Regions from separate parts of the Streptomyces sp. MGP-BFMKR1 genome, predicted to be linked through region 2. Evidence: riboswitches for the same ligand, from Rfam matches in the RefSeq annotation. Region 2 holds a riboswitch; the other holds the start of a gene.
The links. Region 2 has a riboswitch for glycine ahead of gcvP (aminomethyl-transferring glycine dehydrogenase). Riboswitches for the same ligand answer to the same signal wherever they lie in the genome.
Positions count from the first base shown of each region.

Region 1: linked by a shared signal. The riboswitch ahead of gcvT (glycine cleavage system aminomethyltransferase GcvT) and the one ahead of gcvP (aminomethyl-transferring glycine dehydrogenase) in region 2 are both predicted to bind glycine.

Region 1 is NZ_CM173408.1:2,326,915-2,333,038, forward strand. Features, by position in the region: gene AC3CHW_RS08585 (ABC transporter permease) at 1-390, opposite strand, end outside; gene AC3CHW_RS08590 (enhanced serine sensitivity protein SseB C-terminal domain-containing protein) at 1,254-2,021, opposite strand; gene AC3CHW_RS08595 (enhanced serine sensitivity protein SseB) at 2,197-2,988, opposite strand; gene AC3CHW_RS08600 (AAA family ATPase) at 3,379-4,359, opposite strand; glycine riboswitch at 4,684-4,799, shown strand; gene gcvT (glycine cleavage system aminomethyltransferase GcvT) at 4,951-6,087, shown strand.
Region 2 is NZ_CM173408.1:579,724-585,847, reverse strand. Features, by position in the region: gene AC3CHW_RS02030 (PRC-barrel domain-containing protein) at 1-357, opposite strand, end outside; glycine riboswitch at 479-577, shown strand; gene gcvP (aminomethyl-transferring glycine dehydrogenase) at 759-3,644, shown strand; gene AC3CHW_RS02020 (DUF5999 family protein) at 3,898-4,104, opposite strand; gene AC3CHW_RS02015 (hypothetical protein) at 4,420-5,016, opposite strand; gene AC3CHW_RS02010 (glutamate-cysteine ligase family protein) at 5,519-6,124, shown strand, end outside.

The DNA.
Region 1 (6,124 bases), 1.7 Mb from region 2:
GGCCACGATCAGCGAGATGCGGGTGCCGTAGACCACCCGGCTGAAGGTGTCGCGGCCGTTGGTCGGTTCGACGCCGAACAGGAAGTCCTTGCTTATGCCGCCCCAGTCGCCCACCGGTTGGCCACCGCCGTAGGCGTCGATCGTCTCCGGGCCGTCGTGGAACTCGTTGGGCGGATGGCCGAACCAGCTCACGATCAGCGGGGCGAAGATCGCCACGAGGATCAGGAACAGCACGATGCTGCCGCCGACGAACGCCAGCTTGTCCCGTTTCAGTCGCACCCAGGCGATCTGGGCGGGCGAACGGCCCGCGATCTCCTTGGCCGGGGCGTTGGCCGCGACGTCGACAGCCGCGGTCTCGGCCGCGCTCGTGTCGTGCAGTGGTGCCGTCATCGTGGTGGGGACCCCTCTCGGCCGGATGGTGACCGGCCCACGACCGCCGCAGTAGCGGCAGGTTCACATCAGTTGAAGCGAAAGCCGATAGAGCAAAAGCTGCTGAGCTGGTGCAAATGGGCTGAACTTGGCGTGTGGGTACCGCTGATGGTGCGAGAGCTACGAAGCGAGATCCGCCCTCGCGACCCTGAGTCAGGCCATCGCGCGAGAACGTTGACACGGGCTCGGCGCGAAGAGTGCGGACGGACCGGGAAGTTCACCCGCGGCGCGTCACCCGTTCGGGTCGTGTGACGCGCCACACGTCCCTTGGAGCGGGAGTCTTCAACGCTGCCGCGATCACCCGCCAGACCTCATCGGTAATGGATGCGCAACTGTGATGTGGCCAGGAAGGTTCCGTTATCCGAACAGTGGAGCCGGATGAGCGGGGCGGAGTCGGCCGATTACCCACCCACGAACAGGGGTTGCGGCCAGCGCTGGCCGCCCGCGCCCGGCGGAGGGACAAACTCCCTGGAGCGCGCCGGACGCACCGGCCGAGATTGGCGCCTTTCCGCCATCATGGCGCGTCCCCGCGAGAAGTCGCGGGCAACGGCGGGGCACCACGCGGTGTGCGTCGGGGTAGCGGGCGGGGCCCGGCGGGGCAGCGCGGGGAGGGCGAGGGGACGCGGCAGGACGCGGTGGGACGCGGTGGGGTACCGGGCGGGCGGCGCGACATATCGGGTGAACGCCGCGTCTCAGGCGGGCGGCGCCGGCGCGCCAGCGGGGAAAGGGGCGGCCCGGGTTCGGTCCGGCGGCGCCCGTCGCGAGCCCCGAAACGGGGGCTACGGGTGCGGGTGGGGGCTACGGGCGGTGGTGGCCGGGTGCGCTCAGTACGGCTGGGGCTGCGGCGGGTAGCCGTATCCGGCCGTGGGCGCGGGCGCGGCCCCGTAGAGGTCGCGGACGAAGAAGGGGCGGCTGTTGGCCTGCATCCACATCGCCACCGGGTCGTACGCGTCGGCCATCGCGACCGTGGAGACCGGCAGCCCGTCGGGCACCACACCGATGGCCTGACGCATCATCAACCGTACGGATTCCACGGCCTGTTGACTCGTGTCGTACAGCTCAAGGCCGATGGCCAGGTACGGGCTGCCCAGCGCGGGCTGCACCCAGGCGCGGCGCAGCGAGCGCACCGCGGGCGTGCGGTGCGCGTGCTGTCCGAGCAGGGCGTAGAACTGGTGCATCTCCACCGTGGGTTCGCTGAGCCGCAGCGGCCCCGCGGGCAGTCGGTCCAGGCCGCCCGCGACGCGCCGCAGGTCGGCCCAGGGAACGCCGACGCCGCCGCCGGGGGCGTGCGGGTTGAGCCACAGGCCCCAGCGTTCGGGGAAGAGCGCGGCGGCGACCTGCCGGCCGGTGACCACCTCGTGGGAGCGGTGCCAGCCGCTGGCGGCCAGCTCGTGCGCGGAGGTGACGCACGGCGCGTAGCCGAGGCCGTCGATGTCCATGTTTCCGTACTGGGCATCGGGCGATCCCGGCTGGCCGTGCCACAGGAGCATCCACACCTGGCCCTCGACGAGGGCGTGCAGGAGGCGCTCGTACGCGTCGAAGCGCCCCGGGGAGACCTGCCCCAGCGCCTCCTCGACCTGCCCGGCGGGCACACCCGCCCCGCCTCGCCCGCCACCGCCGAGATACGAGTCGCTGCGCACCCCCCTGTCCGCGCCCGCGCTCACCTGGTTACGCCCCTTCTGTCGGCCGATGTCCGGGGCGTCGTCGCACGCCCCGCCCGGTCATCCAACCAGCTTACGAGTCCCCCTCGACAGCTCCCGCACGACGTCACACGTCCCGGTCGAAGAACGGTCGCACCCGCCCCAGCATCCAGTCCGCCACCGGGTCCTGGGCGATGTCCAGCAGCACGAGCTGCACCGGCCAGGCCACCGGAACCGCGCCGAGCGCCCGGCCGAGCGCGTCCAGGACCAGGGCGCGCGCCTGCGGGTCGGGCCGGTCCACCTCGACGCCGACGAACAGGGCCGGGGGCTGCCCCTCGACGCTGGCCAGGGCCCGGCGCGCGGTCCGCACGCCGGGCGTCGCGGTGAACTCGATGCCGGCCGCGGCCAGGAAGTCGACCGGCTCGTCCTGCCAGTCGGGCTCGTAGAGCAGCACCCGGCCGCCCGACGCGGCCCCCTCCAGGGGCGTGCGCCCGGCGCGGCACAGTTCGGCGACGGCGGGCGTCGGGAGCGGGACGCCGACCGCGCCGCCCGGGTTCACGACGATGCCCACCTGCGGGGGCAGCCCGCGGGCGAACTCGACGGCGGGGGCGACGGTGAAGGACATCTGGCCGCCGACGAGCGCGTGGAACTGCGCCTCGGAGCTGAAGACCGGGGTGAACGCGGCGCCGTCCAGCTCGATGGTGGCGAGGTCCAACTCGGTGCTGTCCGGGCCACCGCCGCGCGGCAGCGGCACCCATATCAGGCTGCGCCCGAGTACCTCGACGACGCGGGCGCCCGCTCCCGCCTGCTGTTGTCCGTCCGGTCCCAGCGCGAGCGAGGCGGCCAGCACCTCTTCGAGCTCGTTGCACGGGAAACCGCCGACAGCCGGGGAGGTTTCGTATCGCTCAGGGATGCTCATCTCGTCCAACCACCGTCTCGTCCGACCTGCCTACGCACCCTAACGGCTGCGCCCACGCCCGCTCCCGCGGGCCACTGCCCGCCGGGCGCACGCCCCACGGCCCGGCGCGCCCGCGACCGCCGGCGCACGGAGCCCGTGCGACGGGTGAGCACCACGGGGGCAAGCGCCGGGGCACGCCGGGCACCGCTCGTTCTGCCGCGCTCCGCGCCGATCACCCGGTGCGGGCGTACGGGGCGCCGCCGCGTACGGGCACACCCGGCGGCGGCCCGCACGCGCGCCGCACTCACCACGCGGGCGCGGGCGCGGGCGCCGTCGCGGGTGCGGGCGCCGTCGCGGGTGCGGGCGTGGTCGCAGCCGCAGTCGCAGCCGCAGCCGCAGCCGCAGCCGGGTCTAGTCGAACCCGATGTCGGCCAGCGCCCCGGCCGCCGCGCGGTCCAGCAGGACCGCCGAGGCGCACCCGGGCGGCGGGGTCCCCGCGAGCGCCTCCGCGCGCAGCCGGCCGACCGCGGCGCGGTGGCGGCCGAACGCGTACGGGGAGACCCCGCGGCCCCGCGCCGCCTGCCCGGCCAGGGCCAGGCGCGGCGGCACGTCGAGCAGGACCAGGTGGAGGGCGACGCCGCGCCGGCGTGCGCTGCGGGCCAGCCAGCGGCGTACCCACGGCATGGTGCCGCAGTCGTGGACGACGACGCTGTCGCCGGAGCGCACAGCCCGGCGCAACCCCGCGTAGTGCGCCAGGCGCACCAGCGGCCGGTAGGCGGGGTAGGCCAGCCACGGTGGCATCCGGCGTTCCCAGCGGTCCCTGGCGTCCTGCGAGTCGACCCGCCGCACCGGCCGGCCCTGCGCGTCACGGGTCGGCACCACGCGACGGATCAGGGTGCTCTTGCCGCTGCCCGGCAGCCCGGAGACGACGACCAGGTCGCCGGCGACGTAGCGCAGCTCGCGCACCCTGGCCGGCGCCGCGACCGCCGGTGCCGCGACCGCCGGTTCGGCGACCGCCGTGGGCGGTGCTGACGGGGCCGGCGGGACGGCCGGGGCCGCCGGTCGCGGTGGGGCGCCGCCGGCGCGTGCCTGCGGGAGGTGGCCACGGCCGTCGGACGCGCGCGAGGCCGGGTCGCCGGCGGGCTCCGGGGGCGTGGGGCTACTGGCGGGCTCCTCACCGGGCGGGTCCCCGGCGCGCCGTGCGTCGCCCGGATGGTCGGCCGAGAGGTGCTCGGCGGTGGAGTGGTCGGCGGAGAGGTGCTCCCTCGCGAGACGGTCGGATAATTCCGTCGGCGTCGCGCCCAGCCGCGTGCGGGCCCGGTCCGCCGGCTGGGCGTGGACCCGCCCGCCCGCGCGCAGGTCGCGGACCCGGGGGCCGCGGCCCGGCCGCACCAACTCCCCCGCCGTCCGCGCCCGCTGCCTGGCCGGCGCGGGTGGCGTGGGCGGCGCAGGTGGCGCAGGTGGCGTGGGTGCAGCGGCTGGCGTGGGTGGAGCGGCTGGCGCGGTCACTTGAGGTGTTCCTGACTGTCCCGCCTGCGTGCCCTGACCCTGCAACGTGATCGTCCTCCCCGAGCTGACGGCGGCGGTCACCACGGTCCGTGTCCACCGAGTGTAAAGAAGAGGTAATACGCCCCACCGGAGATTTGGGTGCCGGACCGGGGGTCCATCGCTCGCCTGTCCGTGTCATGATGTGCGCGCAACTGCATACTGGCCGCTCGAATCCATGCGGGAGAGTTCCCGGACCAGCGATGATCCTCTCGATCAGCCGCCCGGGGCGCCGAAGGAGCAAGTCCTCCCTTGAATCTCTCAGGCCCCGATACCGCGTGGATGAGGCAGATCTGAAAAGCGAGCCGTTCGCGCGGCTCCACCCAAGGTGCAAGCCTGCCCCGCTCCGCGGGGGGTCAAGGCGAACCTCTCAGGTTCCGATGACAGATGGGGAGGATGTCTTCGCCAGCCCTGCCCACCCCTTGGGAGCCCGCACCGATGAGCAGCCTGCCCGATTCTCCGCGCCGCACCGCACTCGACGCGACCCATCGCGCGCTCGGCGCCACCATGACCGACTTCGCGGGCTGGGACATGCCGCTGCGGTACGGCAGTGAGCGCGAGGAGCACCTCGCCGTCCGCACCCGCGCCGGCCTGTTCGACCTCTCCCACATGGGCGAGATCACGCTGACCGGCCCGCAGGCCGCCGAGGCGCTCGACTTCGCCCTCGTCGGCAACCTGTCGTCGGTGGCCGTCGGCCGCGCCCGCTACACCATGATCTGCGACGCCGACGGCGGCATCCTGGACGACCTGATCGTCTACCGGCTGGCCGACCAGACGTACCTGGTGGTCGCCAACGCCTCCAACGCGCAGACCGTGCTCGACGCGCTGACCGAGCGCGCCGCCGGCTTCGACACCGCCGTCCGGGACGACCGCGACGACTACGCGCTGCTGGCCGTCCAGGGCCCCGAGTCCTCCGGCATCCTGAAGTCGCTGACCGACGCCGACCTGGACGGGCTCAAGTACTACGCGGGCCTGCCCGGCACCGTCGCCGGCGTGCAGGCGCTGATCGCCCGTACCGGGTACACCGGCGAGGACGGCTTCGAGCTGTTCGTCGCCCCGGGCGACGCCGAGACCCTGTGGCAGGCGCTGACCGAGGCAGGCGCCCCGGTCGGGCTGATCCCCTGCGGGCTCTCCTGCCGCGACACGCTGCGCCTTGAGGCGGGCATGCCGCTGTACGGCAACGAGCTGACCACCGCGACCACGCCCTTCGACGCCGGGCTCGGCCGCGTGGTGAAGTTCGAGAAGACGACCAACGGGGGCCGCTTCGTCGGCCGCGAGCCGCTGGAGGGGGCGGCCAAGCGGGCCGCCGAGGCCCCGCCGCGCAAGCTGGTCGGACTGGTCGCCACGGGCCGTCGGGTGCCGCGCGCCGGGTTCTCCGTCGTGGCCGCCGACGGCACGGTGATCGGCGAGGTGACCTCCGGCGCCCCGTCGCCCACCCTCGGCAAGCCGATCGCCATGGCCTACGTGGACGCGGAGCACGCCGCTCCGGGCACCGAGGGCGTGGCCGTGGACATCCGCGGGACGCACGAGCCGTACGAGGTCGTCGCGCTCCCCTTCTACAAGCGCGAGCGCTAGCCGCTCCACCAGCACGAGCGCCAGCCGCCGCTCCGGT
Region 2 (6,124 bases):
GCGTCCGAACCCGGTGTCCGGGGGAGGGGTGGGGCCGTCGCGCCGCGAGGTGTCGAGCCCGTAGTGCCGGTAGAGCTGGACCTCCTGCTCGGGCGAGAGGTGCCGGCCGACACCGAGGTCGGGGGCGCCCTTGATCAACGCGCGGTCGAACGGGATGCGCAGCGTCTCGTCGACCACCTCGCTCGGCTCCAGCGGGACGAAGACATCGCGCCCGAACAAGCCGGTGCGCACGGCTGCCCACTCGGGTTCGCCCGTCGCGTCATCGAGATAGACCTCGTCCACCGTGCCGATCTTCGTGCCGTTGCGGTCGAACGCCTTGCGGCCTATCAACTGCCGCGGGTCGGTGTCCGTGTGCACCGTCCATCACCTCCAACAAGGTCATGCCTGCCCCCATGACACCTACGTAAGGCCAGATCCCGCACATCGGCCACTTGAGGGGCTGGCCGACATCGCCGCTGGTAGGCTGGCAGACGGCTGTTGACCCCGTGCGGGAGAGCTCTCCGTCGCAAGCTGGCGGGGGCGCCGAAGGAGCAAATCCTCCCCGGAATCTCTCAGGCACACGTACCGTACGGACGAGGTCACTCTGGAAAGCAGGGCGGGTCACGGGCAACATGCCGGAGCCCTTCCTCACCGACGGTGAAAGCCGGATCGCTGCGCGAGCCGGTGAAGCTCTCAGGTTGAGATGACAGAGGGGGAGGCCGTACGGGCACCAGCGCCTTGGTGCCCCCCAAGGTCGCTTGACCAGGAGGCCCCCGTAGATGACCGCACACCGCATCTCCCTGACCGAGTTGGAACGCGGCACGCCCTTCGACGAGCGCCACATCGGGCCCGACCGCGAGGCGCAGGCCAAGATGCTCGCCCAGGTCGGCTTCGGCTCGCTCGACGAGCTGACCGAGGCAGCCGTGCCCGACGTGATCAGGAGCGCCGAGTCGTTGCGGTTGCCCGACGCCAGGACCGAGGCGGAGGTGCTCGCCGAGTTGCGCGAGCTGGCCGACCGCAACGAGGTCGTCACGCCCATGATCGGCCTCGGGTACCACGGCACGTTCACCCCGCCGGTGATCCTGCGCAACGTGATGGAGAACCCGTCCTGGTACACCGCGTACACGCCGTACCAGCCCGAGATCTCGCAGGGCCGCCTCGAGGCGCTGCTGAACTTCCAGACCGTGGTGTCCGACCTGTCCGGGCTGCCCACGGCGAGCGCCTCCCTGCTGGACGAGGGCACCGCCGCCGCCGAGGCCATGGCGCTCGCCCGCCGGGTCGGCAAGGTCAAGCAGGGCGTCTTCCTCGTTGACGCGGACTGCCTGCCGCAGACCATCGCCGTCATCCAGACCCGGGCCGAACCGACCGGCGTCGAGGTCGTCGTCGCCGACCTCTCGGACGGCATCCCGGACGAGATCGCCGAGCGCGGCGTCTTCGGCGTCCTCCTCCAGTACCCCGGAGCCTCCGGCGCCCTGCGCGACCCGCGCGCCGTCATCGAGCGGGCCCACGAGCTCGGCGCCGTCGTCACGGTCGCCGCCGACCTGCTCGCCCTCACGCTGCTGACCTCGCCCGGCGAGCTCGGCGCCGACATCGCTGTCGGCAGCACGCAGCGCTTCGGCGTGCCGCTGGGCTTCGGTGGCCCGCACGCCGGGTTCATGGCCGTCGACGACAAGTTCGCCCGTAGCCTGCCGGGCCGACTGGTCGGCGTCTCCGTGGACGCGGACGGCAACAAGGCGTACCGGCTGGCGCTGCAGACCCGTGAGCAGCACATCCGGCGCGAGAAGGCCACCAGCAACATCTGCACCGCGCAGGTCCTGCTCGCCGTGATGGCCGGCATGTACGCCGTCTACCACGGCCCCCAGGGCCTGGCCGCCATCGCGCGCCGTACGCACCGCTACGCCACCGTGCTCGCCGAGGGGCTGCGGGCCGGCGGGGTGGAGGTCGTACACGAGACGTACTTCGACACGCTGACCGCGCGGGTTCCGGGTCGGGCCGGCGAGGTCGTGGCCGCCGCGCGCGAGGCCGGCGTCAACCTGCGGCTCGTCGACGCCGACCTGGTCGGCATCGCCTGTGACGAGACCACAGGTCGCGCGCAGCTCGCCGCCGTGTGGGGCGCGTTCGGCGTCAACGCCGACGTGGAGGCGCTGGACGCCGCCGTGGCCGACGCGCTGCCGCAGTCGCTGCTGCGGACCAGCGACTACCTCACCCACCCCGTCTTCCACCAGCACCGCTCCGAGACCGCGATGCTGCGCTACCTGCGCAGGCTCGCCGACCGCGACTACGCGCTGGACCGCGGCATGATCCCGCTCGGCTCCTGCACCATGAAGCTGAACGCGACCACCGAGATGGAGCCGGTGACCTGGCCGGAGTTCGGCGGACTGCACCCGTTCGCGCCCATCGAGCAGGCGCAGGGCTACCTCACGCTGATCAGGGAGCTGGAGGACCGGCTCGCCGAGGTCACCGGCTACGACAAGGTCTCGCTCCAGCCCAACGCCGGATCACAGGGCGAGCTGGCCGGCCTGCTGGCCGTGCGCGCCTACCACCGGGCCAACGGCGACGAGCAGCGCACCGTGTGCCTCATCCCCTCCTCCGCGCACGGCACCAACGCCGCGAGCGCCGTGATGGCCGGCATGAAGGTCGTCGTCGTCAAGACCGGCGACGACGGCGAGGTCGACGCGGCGGACCTGCGCGCCAAGATCGAGAAGCACGGCGACGAGTTGGCCGTGCTCATGGTCACCTACCCGTCCACGCACGGCGTGTTCGAGGAGCACATCAGCGACATCTGCGCCGCGGTGCACGACGCCGGCGGCCAGGTGTACGTGGACGGCGCCAACCTCAACGCGCTGGTCGGCCTGGCCAAGCCGGGCCGCTTCGGCGGCGACGTCTCGCACCTGAACCTGCACAAGACGTTCTGCATCCCGCACGGCGGCGGCGGCCCCGGCGTGGGCCCGATCGGCGTGCGGGCGCACCTGGCGCCGTTCCTGCCCAACCACCCGCTCCAGCCCGAGGCCGGTCCCGAGACCGGCGTGGGCCCGGTCTCCGCCGCGCCCTGGGGTTCGGCCGGCATCCTGCCCATCTCCTGGGCGTACGTGCGCCTGATGGGTGGCGAGGGGCTGCGCCGCGCCACCCAGGTCGCGGTGCTCAGCGCCAACTACATCGCCAAGCGGCTCGAACCGCACTACCCGGTGCTGTACACCGGCCCGGCCGGGCTGGTGGCGCACGAGTGCATCATCGACCTGCGCGGGCTCACCAAGGAGACGGGCGTCACCGTGGACGACGTCGCCAAGCGGCTGATCGACTACGGCTTCCACGCGCCGACGATGTCGTTCCCGGTCGCCGGCACGCTCATGATCGAGCCGACGGAGAGCGAGGACCTGCCCGAGCTCGACCGCTTCTGTGAGGCGATGATCGCCATCCGTGCGGAGATCGCCAAGGTGGGCTCCGGCGAGTGGTCGGCCGAGGACAACCCGCTGCGCAACGCCCCGCACACGGCGGCCACGGTCGGTGGCGACTGGGACCACCCGTACAGCAGGGACGAGGCCGTGTTCCCGGCTGGCGTGGCGGCCTCGGACAAGTACTGGCCGCCGGTGCGCCGGGTGGACGGCGCGTTCGGTGACCGCAACCTGGTCTGCTCGTGCCCGCCCCCGGAGAGCTACGAGAGCTAGGCGGCCCGGCGTGGTGCGTCCGCACGACTGACGCACGACGGACATGCGAGGGGGCCGGTTCGGCGGTGACGCCGGGCCGGCCCCTGGTGTTTCGTGCTGCGTGCTTGGTGCTGTGCTCGTTCGTGCCGCGTGTGCGGTGCTCGTGCCCGCGTGGTGCTGGAGTGCGCCGCCGTACGGTCCACCGCGCGTTCGCGGCTCCTGCCGTACGGCGACGGTGTGCTCGCCTGTCGGTGCCCGCGGGGCGCGGGCGGGGTCAGGCGGCGGTGACGACGTGCTCGGTGCTCAGCGGCCGGTGCGGGTCGATGACCTGGCCGTCCGGCAGCAGCTCCCCGGTGTCCTCGAAGAGCAGGACCCCGTTGCACAGCAGGCTCCAGCCCTGTTCGGGATGGTGGGCCACGAGGTGGGCCGCCTCCCGGTCAGCGGATTCGGCTGTCGGGCACGGTGGTTGGTGCTGGCACATGGAAGGAATCTTTCGCTGTGACGTGGTAGCTGTCCTGCGGCTCGGTGCGGTATCCATTGCCGCCCCCCGTAACTGTTGGTTGGTCTCAGTCTTGTCCTGCGGGCGTGATTTCGCAGGCATTTAGCGGCAGCGCTTCTCTCTGGTGGAAGACGCGTCACCCGTCGGGATGGTTGTCGTGCGGCGCATCATCCCGACGGGTGGTTCCTGGTAGTCGGCATGCACTAGTCCTTTGGGGGGAACGCGCGTTGGCGAGCAGGATGCCGCGCGCCCCGCGACCTGGGGCGTCGCGGGGCGCAACGGGCTCGTTCCGTAGCGTCAGGCGGGCGATCCCAGCAGGGGGCCGGGGGTGATGCGGAGTGTCAGCATGGGCAACAGGTCGGAGACCCGGTGCGGCAGGTTGGGCGCGATGCCGGGCGGCGCGGGGGCGAGCGGCACCAGCAGGTCGGTCGGCTCCGGGTTGCCGGCGTCGACCGCGGCGGTCGTGTCGCGGTGCAGCCACAGGGTGAGCATGTACAACTCGGGTACGGACAGCAGTCTGGGCTGGTACGCGGCGGGCAGCGCCTCCGCGCGCCGCAGGGCGTTCTCGGTCGAGGCCACGTACGGGCCCTCGCAGAAGTGCGAGAAGGCCCAGCCGTCGGGCGTGAGCATCGCCTCGGCGGCGGCGACGGCGTGGTCCTCGCCGACGATCAGAAAACGCCAGCCGGCGAGCCGAGTGGTCGGCGCCGCCGCCCGTCCACCGCGCGGCGACACGCGGTCCAGGACGTGGAGGGGGAGCGGGTGCTCGGCGGTCAGCGGACCCGGTGCGGAGCGCAGGGCCGGGGTACGGGCCTCACGGACGGCGGTGGGGGAACCGAGGGCCGCGAGGACGCTGCGTAACGCGGGCGCCGGGGCTGGGGAGACATGCAGCGGCATAGTCGCCTCTCACTTCGAGACAGGTGCTACGGGGGGTGCGGACGGCACTGTCTGTGCGCGGGGTCGGAGGTGGGCCGGAACCGATTGCCGGGTCGCCACTCTCCGCCTCATTGGCGAGTTTATACGACAGGTGTTCCCTTTACCTTTGCCGACGCTCTCGCGGTCAACTCGGCAAGGTCATATCCGGACCTTACATTGTGGTGATTGATCCGTTTCTGTGCCGTCTATTGAGAGGCTGACCGTGGCTTTTATCCCGGAGCCGGAAGGCTGAAAGTCACCTGTCTTTTCTGCTTCGAAAAGAGGCCCGAGCTGCTAGGCCGACGTATGCCGTCCAGAGGGGTCAGCGGTATCGCTACCCGGAGCTTAGTCGTCCCAGAGCCTGGACGGGGCGTTATGGATCACACTGCCTGGGCATCATCGACCGTGACTCATCCCGGCTCCGCACCCCGAGCCGGGTTCGGGCGGCTGGCGTGGCCGTGATCCGTCGAGGAGGGACGCTTCTATGGGTGAGAAGATCGTGGCAGGCGGGTTTGACCTGTCCGATCGGCAACGGCATCGCGAAAAGCTGAGCCAATGCCTGGACGCTTTCGCCCGGCTGTTGAAAGAGAAGCGATTCGAGCGCCCAAAGAACCTCATGGGCCTGGAGATCGAGCTGAATCTCGCCGGCTCCGACGGCATGCCGCGGATGCTGAACGCCGAGGTGCTTGAGCGCATCGGGAGCGGGGATTTCCAGACGGAACTTGGCCAGTGCAACCTTGAGGTGAACATCGTCCCTCACCGCATGCACGGACGGGTCTTCGACCAGTTGTCGGAGGAGTTGCGTACCGGCCTTGCATATGCCGACAGAAAGGCCGGCGAAGTCTCCGCCGGCATCGTCATGATCGGTATTCTGCCGACCCTGGCCGCGCACGACCTGGTCTCCGCGAACCTCTCGCGAGGCGATCGGTACCGGCTGCTCAACGACGAGATGCTGGCCGCCAGGGGCGAGGACTTCACCATCGACATCGCCGGCGTCGAGCGGCTGACCTGTACGTCCGCGTCGATAGCGCCGGAGGCGGCCTGTACGTCGGTGCAACTGCACCTCCAGGTGACGCCCAACAGGTTCGCG